Regions from separate parts of the Pseudoalteromonas sp. P1-7a genome, predicted to be linked through region 1. Evidence: predicted binding sites of a transcription regulator. Region 1 holds the regulator's gene; each other region holds the start of a gene.
The links. The regulator sigma-54, encoded in region 1, starts transcription at its own class of promoters, with help from an activator protein. The targets are predictions, from matches to a motif close to GTTGGCACGNNNNTNGNNT.

Region 1 (2,206 bases):
ATGTTTGTGAAAAAGCCTACATTGTTTCTCATGGGGAGCTAATTGCATCTGGCACCCCAGAACACGTATTAAATGACAAAACTGTACGCGATGTTTATTTAGGCGAGCAATTTAGGCTGTAACATTTAAGCCACACCTACAAGCATCTGCTAATATTAATTATAACAACATAAAAGGATTGTTAGAGATACATGAGGCAATCATTACAGCTGCGCATGGGCCAGCAACTTACAATGACTCCACAATTGCAACAAGCGATTCGCTTGCTGCAGCTCAGTACATTGGATCTCCAGCAAGAAATACAAGAAGCACTGGATAGCAACCCGCTATTAGAAGTAGAAGAGCAAGATTACACGGAAGAGTCGGCTGGAAAAAATGAACAAAAAGCAGATACGGATGATGTAACCGTAAGCGCATCGGCTGATGATACAACCAGTGAATACGAGCAAGACAGTGGTGAAGCTTTAAATAAAGACACCGTTAGCGATGATATGGCGATGGATGTAACTTGGGATGAGTACATGAGTGCAGCCCCTGCGGCATCTTCAGGCCCAATGCCAGAAGATGAGTCTATTTATCAGGGCGCCTCTACTGAAACGCTACATGAGTACTTAATGTGGCAACTTCAGCTTACTCCTTTTAGCCCCACTGATGAAGCTATTGCTATAGCCATTGTAGAAGCTGTAGATGACTCGGGTATTTTAACGCTAAGTTGTGAAGAAATTTTAGAAAGCTTTAACCAAGAAAACGATGACGACGTTGAGGTTGAACTGGATGAAATAGAAGCCGTTTTAAAACGTATTCAATTATTCGACCCTGTAGGTATAGCCGCGCGAAGCTTACAGGAGTGCTTGTGTATTCAGCTTAATCAGTTTGATAAAGACACCCCTTTTATAGAACAAACTAAAATGATCTTAACCGATCACATTGATCTATTAGCGGCACGCGACTATCGTACATTAATGAAAAAGACTAAGCTTAAAGAAGACGAGCTTAAAGAGGTCATGACTCTTATACATACCCTCAACCCAAAACCTGCAGATACAATAGTAAGGGAAGAGTCTGAGTATGTCATACCGGATGTATCAGTTAAAAAAATTAAGGGCCGTTGGGTGGTAGAGCTAAACCCAGATAGCATGCCAAAAATACGCGTAAATAGTCAGTATGCGGCCATGTCACGTACCGTAAAATCTAGTGGAGATAGCCAGTTTATTCGCTCTCATCTGCAAGAAGCTAAATGGTTTATAAAAAGTCTTGAAAGCAGAAACGACACGCTGCTAAAAGTAACAAACTGTATTGTAAAACAGCAACAAGCGTTTTTTGAACATGGCCCCGAAGCCATGAAACCAATGGTTTTAAACGATGTTGCTGAAATGGTAGAAATGCACGAATCAACAATTTCGCGTGTTACTACGCAAAAATATATGCATACGCCACGTGGTATTTTTGAGCTTAAATATTTTTTCTCAAGCCACGTAAGCACTGAAAACGGCGGCGAATGTTCGTCAACCGCAATACGTGCCTTAATTAAAAAGCTAATTGCCGCGGAAAACTCAGCCAAACCATTGAGTGATAGTAAAATTGCGGATATATTGGCAGAGCAAGGAATTAAAGTAGCTAGACGCACAATAGCAAAATACCGTGAATCGCTAGCTATTCCACCGTCAAATCAGAGAAAGAGTTTGATATAAGACGTAAAAAACAAAGAGGAAATGCTTATGCAACTAAACCTAACTGGTCGTCACGTAGAAGTAACTGATTCACTTAGAGACTATGTAAATAATAAATTTGCAAAGCTAGAAAGGCACTCAGATCATATTAGCAATGTGCATGTCATTCTCGATGTAGAAAAACTCAACCAAAAAGCAGAAGCGACTATTCATGTAAGCGGCGCAGATTTATTTGCCTCAACAGAGCACCAAGATATGTATGCTGCTATAGACTCGTTGATTGACAAGCTCGATCGTCAAGTCATAAAACATAAAGAGAAGCTTGCTAGACACTAATATTATGAAATTAAGTACATTAGTATGCCAGGACTGCAGCAAAGCTGCGGTCCTTTTTAGTAGTAAAAAAAGAATTTTAGAATTTATCAGTGAGCTGGCTCATGAAAAGCTCCCTTACTTACCGCAACAGGATATTCTTAATGCGCTAGCTAGCAGAGAAAAACTAGGTAGTACGGGTATTGGCCGCGGTATCGCAATTC
Region 2 (2,206 bases), on a different contig from region 1:
TGCCACACCGTAGTGTGCCTTTTGACCATGAAAATAAACGTGGTAACCCATTTTTTGTACGTCCTCAAGAGGGAACGCCTCATCATGAACTTTTATTTCTTGCAAACCAATAATGTCTGGCTGGTGTTTATCTATAATTGCTTGTAACTGGTGTAAGCGTGCTCGCAGACCATTGATATTGAAAGAAATAACCTTCATAAAATTTACCTTTAGTTAGACTCTGTTTTTATAACTAAATTGTATCAGTAAATAAGCCTACATAACATGATCGAAATGAGAAAATGGCTGCGCAAATGTTGATCAATTGGTGTGTAAAGTTTAAACATTGTAAATGCTTTATTAATTATTTAAATAAATAAAAAATTCAATTGATCTCGCGATTATTGAATATATAATGCGCAAAAATTACTTGTTTAGTCGTTCAAATAGGATCTCTCTCATGAAAACACAATTACTTTTAGCTACTGCTTTATTAGCCTCTGCGTCTGTATCAGCAAAAAGCAACACTTACTTTAGCCAAGATAATAAACTAGAATCTAAATTATGTGTATTAAGTGCAAATGAAGGCTTTAGCGCAGCGCGTAAAGAAGCAGCACAACACGGTGTATACTTATCGCGTTTTTCTAAAAGTGTTTTATGTAATGGCCAAGATATCCGCGACATTGCAAAAAAAGTAACGTCTAACCAAGCTGCTAAATCAAAAGTAGAAGTGTTTGCAAAAGATGCACAACAAGAAACACAGCTATGTATCACTGCGTTAAAGAAAGGTCTTACGCCTGTTCGCCAAAAAATTGGTAACTTAAACTCGTTAAAGTGTAACGGTCAAAAAGTTACTGAATTTGTAAAGCGTTATCAAAACGCAGCAATCTAATTGCGCAGCAACATGTAGATTAAAATAATGCCCAGTTTTTACTGGGTATTTTTTTGCAAAAATTACAAGGTAGGCAGCAATCATTGCAAAGCTAAGTAATTGATTAATGTATATAAAATGCACTAACCTTACGTAACTTATTGATTTTTTGTGACTTGTGCACTTTGGCACTGGACTTGTATTAGTTAAAGTGACATTTACTAACTACAAGGATACGTCTTATGAAAAAGTTAACACTCGCAACAACAATTTTAGCTTCATTAAGTTTAGCCGCATGTGCCTCTAACCAAGGCCTTGAAAAAATCGACAGCGATTTTGCAAGTCTAGATAACGACAGTGATGGCTATATTTCAAAAGTAGAAGCAGATGACGATAACATTTGGGGTCACTTTTCAAATATTGATACCAATATGGATAACGAAATCAGCCGTAAAGAATTTAACACTTACATGCAGTTAAACACCGGTAAGGTAGCAACAGACAGCGAAGTAAGTGAATCGGCTTTTAAAGCTAAAATTGCTAAATTTGATAAAATCGAAAATGATTTTAGAAGTCTAGATAACGATAGAAATGGTTATATCTCAGTAGAAGAAGCTGACGATGATGATATTTCAAACCATTTTGGTTACATGGATAACAATAACGATAAACGCATCAGCAAAGGTGAGTTTAAAGGTTATATTAGCAAATACGGTAAAGCCGTGGCTGAAGATGATGCACTTAAGCATTATAAAAACAGCTAATATTAGCTAAACATACTATATACAAGAGCCAGCATAAATTGCTGGCTTTTTTTATACATTTAATTAGGTTTAAAAGCAGATATATTTTCCCCCTTTTGCGATGTTCTGTCATAATAGATAGCTACGTATTTTAAAGGGCAAAGCAGGTCAGTATGGCAGGTCGTCGAGTTAGTGATGAACAATTAATTGAGATCATTGAAGCGGCAATATTTGTCGCAGACAAACCTGTTAGCAAACGCCTCTTAAAAGATACAGTACTTGCTGATTTAGCTATTTCTATGTCACGAATTAACACTGCAATTGAGGCTATACATACTCACTACCAAACGCGTGGTATTAAGCTCGTTGAAGTAGGCAGTGGTTATCGCTTTCAAGCCTGTAGTAGTTTAAGCCCTTGGCTTAGTAATTTATGGCAAGAACGGGCACCTAAATATTCTCGTGCACTATTAGAGACTTTGTCGTTAATTGCTTACAGGCAGCCAATAACGCGGGGTGAAATAGAGCAAGTAAGAGGTGTAACAACCGGATCAGCAATTATTAAAACCCTCCTTGAGCGAGAGTGGGTTAAAGTAGTAGGGCATAAAGAAGTTCC
Region 3 (2,206 bases), on a different contig from region 1:
TATCGCTTTTTCAAAGTGATCTAACTTATGGGTGTGTATCCACCACGTAGCGGCTTGCATCAGCAGCTCTGGATTGTCGTTTTTATTTGCAAAAAAAGCGTAAAAAGAAAGACCTACGTTTTCGCCTTTGGCTGCTATTTTTTTATCGCATACAGCTATAATTTTTGCTTTTAGTTCTTCCTGCATACATACCTTATTTAATTGTATTTTAATTATCTAAATATACCGTTTAAAAAACTAACAATTAGCTGTAAAAGACTTCTATCAACAATACTATGATTCTCAAACTCTTTATTAGGCGTATTTACTTTTGTAGCTTTGCATTCATTATTTAGCGGCTCATTTTTATGTATATTGGTTTCATAAGCTATATCAGCTTGCTCCATACATTTTGCAGAGCCCGCATAAGGCTTTGCCGCACAGCCCGTTAAAAATATACTCAGCAATAATAAAGCTAAAACCGCTTTCATCATCAATCCTATTTTATGCACCCTTTTGCTTTAGATTATAGCTGTAAGTTTGCTTAGTTAGTCGGTTATCAAAACAAGTAGATCAATAAAAAACACACCTACTTCATCTACAAAAGCGTCGTCTTTAGCATCCTTTTTTATTTGAGCGCTAATACATTCATTGTAAACCTTTAAGCTTGTTTGAATTCCCTTTAGCTCGGTCATTTCAGCTTCTTCTCTACATAAACGGCTACTGTAATGCGATGCTGTAGTACATGCATTTAATAACACACACAATATTAATGCTGTAGTGGGGCTTTTTAAGTTCATCCTTAAACTATCCTAATATCTAAAGTTTTATAAAAAATATATAAGGCGAGTATTTTCAACTCGTACCTAAATAATGCGCCACTTTAACACCCCTTTAAAATACCCAACCAGTAAAAATATGTAAGCTTATGTAGCGTGATAAGCAACCTTCTTCTTTTAATCTGAAAAAATTGCAGCTTTTTATGTGTAAAAGTTACAGAGCAATTCTATAGCAAGCATTTACAATTCATTTAATTCATATATATCAACAACTTAAACTTTGGCATTTCGCTTGCTTTTAAGTTTGTAAAGCAATTACAGCAAGGAAAGAGTTATGAATATTTTTGAAGCACTACGTCACGATCACGACAAACAACGCGAGTTAGTAGATGCTCTTATTCAAACGCACGGCGATACCACTGAACGCCACAAGCTAATGGACAAGCTAAAAACCGAATTAGAAGATCACGCAAAATTTGAAGAGCGTTATTTTTATAACCCACTTATGTTTGAAGATTTAACACATGAAAAAGCACGCCACAGCGTTGCCGAGCATCATGAAATTGACGAACTAATAGAACAACTTGAAGACACCGAAATGAGTTCATCGGCGTGGTTAGTTGCAGCTAAAAAACTGCACCACTTAGTACATCACCATTTAGATGAAGAAGAGCATGAGGTATTTCAATTAGCGGGTAAAGCCCTAACTGAGGGGCAAAAAGAAAGCCTAGCTAAACAATATAACGATGCCATGCATTAGTTTTAACTTAAACCGACTTCCATACACTCCCTTGTGTACTTATTGGTTATAAGCCTTACGGCTTATAACCATTTTTTTTGCTCTGCTACTTAATTGTAAATTTAACGTCTTGCTCGCGTAATAGGTAAAGTGCAAAACAGGCTGCCCACATTGGCCACGCTGTAAAAAACAATAAATTATTAAAGCCATCAATATACTGATTATAAGATGAGAGCGTAGATAAGCCGTGCATTACAAATATAACGCCATAAGTAAGGCGTTTTTTAATACCCGCTAAAAAAGCCAATACTAATATAAGCTGTAACGCCCCCAGTACATACGCAACCATATCTGTAGAGCCGCTGATCCCATAAAAGTGCTCAAAAAAATTCGTGCGCTGTGCCTTGGGTTAACAAACTTATCGAACGTCCACATAATCATTACAATAAATACGCCAAGGCGTAGCGAAAAAAGCGACCATTGCAGACGATTTGAAAGTCAGTACCTGTTGTACCCGTCATAAAATTTCCTTAAAACTAAATAATCTAATGTGAAACTAGCAAGACCGCTTAACACATATTTTATTTCATTTTATGTATAACTTTTTAATAAATTGGGTGCGCTGCATTGTGCTTAAATGCGTATAAAACCGCTATTTGTAAGTTACAACCTTATTAAGACAATAACTAACTACAGCATTTATTAAACA
Region 4 (2,206 bases), on a different contig from region 1:
CGGGGGGAGGGGATACATTGGGGTAAAAATGAGCTTTATTTTTGCTGTACTAATGGGGGCAAAAAGCAGTTAGGTCAGGTAATGAAGTACACACCATCAAAAAACGAAGGTACTGAGTTAGAGCAAAATGAACCTGGCAAAATACAACTATTTGTAGAAAGTACAAACGAGTCGTTATACAATTTTGGTGATAATTTAACGGTAGCGCCTAATGGGCATTTAATTGTATGTGAGGATCAATATACTGATACGGTGAATAACCATATACGCGGGGTAACACCTAAAGGAGAGGTGTATAACTTTGCTAAATTGCATACGCAAACAGAGCTTGCTGGGGCGTGTTTTTCACCTGACGGGCAAACCTTATTTGTAAATGTATACATGCCATCTAAAACGTTGGCTATTACTGGTCCTTGGGATAGTTTTAAGCTTTAAAGCGGTAAAAAATACAAACGCTTAGCATGCTTATACTAGGCGTTTGTATTTTAACAATCCTTGTAGATTTACCAAATCCGTTAGCAAGCTTTAATCGTCCTTGGTGCATTTACTGCATCCTTTATGTAATAAGTAACGGGTCCTTGTAGTTTGCACTTCATCCTGTACCAACTTATGTAACGTATCCTTGTATGATTATTAGTCCCTTAACACTTATTAACATTCCTTGTATGGCAAAGTAGGTAATCAATTAATGATTTAGTTTACCAGCAGACGATTCAATGTGAGCACGCACAAACCATTGAAATTGCTCCAAATCGCCAAGCTGGCTGGTGATCATGTCTTCAGATACAGGGTCTAATTCAGACAGCGTGCTAATGGCATTACGATGATCGGCGTTTACGCCACTGTATACTTTGTCTAATGCGCCCAAATGTTCAATAACAAAGGCTTTACCTAATGAATATTCATCCCACGTGCGGCGATCTACAATTGACTTAGGTGTACCTTGTGGCGTACCGCCTAATGTAGCAATACGCTCTGCGATGGTGTCGGTCATTTCGCGAATAGCATCCACCTGCGGGTCTAACATTTCATGAACGCCAATAAAACTAGGGCCCACTACATTCCAATGAATATGCTTTAAAGTAAGTTGTAAATCTAAAAGAGATACAAGTCGATTATCGAGTGTTTCAATTGTTTTTTTTGCTGTTTCGTTATCCATACCTGGGGCTGTAAATTCAATTGGGTGTTGTGAGTTACTCATAATGTCTCCCGTTATGTAATGTGTTGTATGTAGCCATTGCTACTATTTAACTTGCAATACATGAAGCAAAGCCTATGCCTATTAGAATTGTTTATATAATCCTTTGATAATTAATGGTTTATTTTAATTTCTAGTGTGAGGTAAACAAAAGGAAGGGCGGAGATTATGAATTTTATGCACTGATTTTTGTAAATTCTGCATACTAGCAATAAAGTCGGAATGCGTGTGGTACGCGTTTAAATTAGACGGCGTTTAGAAAGGCATAATCGGTGTAGTGCAACTATTTTGCGTACTTAGTAGTTAATTTAGACCCGCATTACATGAGCTTTAAAAGTTAGTTTTAGGGCGCACGCGTTTCAATATTTAAGTTAGACATAATTTATAAACTAAGCAGCTATACCTAAAAGGAGCCAATTGTGTACCTACGTTAAATTAGCACTCACACTTTATATTCATACAAAGCCTGTACAGTTCTTCGATTGCTGCATATAACTGCCTAGATTTAAAAAATCATTCTTTATACTTATTTAATCTCTTTAGTTGGTGAATGCTCACTGATATACTCCTGCCGCATTTTAATTGGGGTTATGTAAATAAATAATGAATTTTTTTAAAGCACTGTTTACAATATCTATACTGCTTTTGTCTCACTCAGCTCTAGCAGAAAATTGGAGCATCACACAGCTTCACACAAACTTTGGCGATGCCTTAAATCCTTTTACTGGGGAGTCGTCATTTACACGCACCTACACCATAGAGCATGCCTCAGAGCATGACTTGGGTGATAACTACTTTTTTATCGATTTTTTAAACGACAGCCTTAGTGATGGTTTTCAAGATACGGGTATTTATGGCGAGTGGTACACAACACTTAGCTTATCTAAAGCCTTAGAGACTTCTTTAAAATACGGACCAATAAAAGACACAGGTTTAGTATTTGGTATAAATGCCGGTGAAGAGGGGTTAATGAAATACACCCCAGGCATAAAGCTCAGCTGGGATGCG

Region 2: the regulator sigma-54 is predicted to act here: its motif matches at 1,035-1,053, upstream of AN389_RS04965 (EF-hand domain-containing protein).
Region 3: the regulator sigma-54 is predicted to act here: its motif matches at 1,038-1,056, upstream of AN389_RS12110 (hemerythrin domain-containing protein).
Region 4: the regulator sigma-54 is predicted to act here: its motif matches at 1,265-1,283, upstream of dps (DNA starvation/stationary phase protection protein Dps).

The regions. Positions count from the first base shown of each region.
Region 1 covers NZ_LKDU01000005.1:87,881-90,086, forward strand. Annotated here, with positions in the region: gene lptB (LPS export ABC transporter ATP-binding protein) at 1-122, shown strand, start outside; gene AN389_RS05705 (RNA polymerase factor sigma-54) at 192-1,691, shown strand; gene hpf (ribosome hibernation promoting factor) at 1,719-2,006, shown strand; gene AN389_RS05715 (PTS sugar transporter subunit IIA) at 2,011-2,206, shown strand, end outside.
Region 2 covers NZ_LKDU01000004.1:90,972-93,177, reverse strand. Annotated here, with positions in the region: gene xthA (exodeoxyribonuclease III) at 1-198, opposite strand, end outside; gene AN389_RS04970 (hypothetical protein) at 440-871, shown strand; gene AN389_RS04965 (EF-hand domain-containing protein) at 1,093-1,614, shown strand; gene scpB (SMC-Scp complex subunit ScpB) at 1,767-2,206, shown strand, end outside.
Region 3 covers NZ_LKDU01000018.1:23,081-25,286, forward strand. Annotated here, with positions in the region: gene AN389_RS12095 (DUF6500 family protein) at 1-186, opposite strand, end outside; gene AN389_RS12100 (hypothetical protein) at 213-470, opposite strand; gene AN389_RS12105 (hypothetical protein) at 528-779, opposite strand; gene AN389_RS12110 (hemerythrin domain-containing protein) at 1,093-1,518, shown strand; partial or broken gene AN389_RS12115 (hypothetical protein) at 1,604-1,983, opposite strand.
Region 4 covers NZ_LKDU01000023.1:11,237-13,442, forward strand. Annotated here, with positions in the region: gene AN389_RS13870 (alkaline phosphatase PhoX) at 1-435, shown strand, start outside; gene dps (DNA starvation/stationary phase protection protein Dps) at 686-1,201, opposite strand; gene AN389_RS13880 (nucleoside-binding protein) at 1,802-2,206, shown strand, end outside.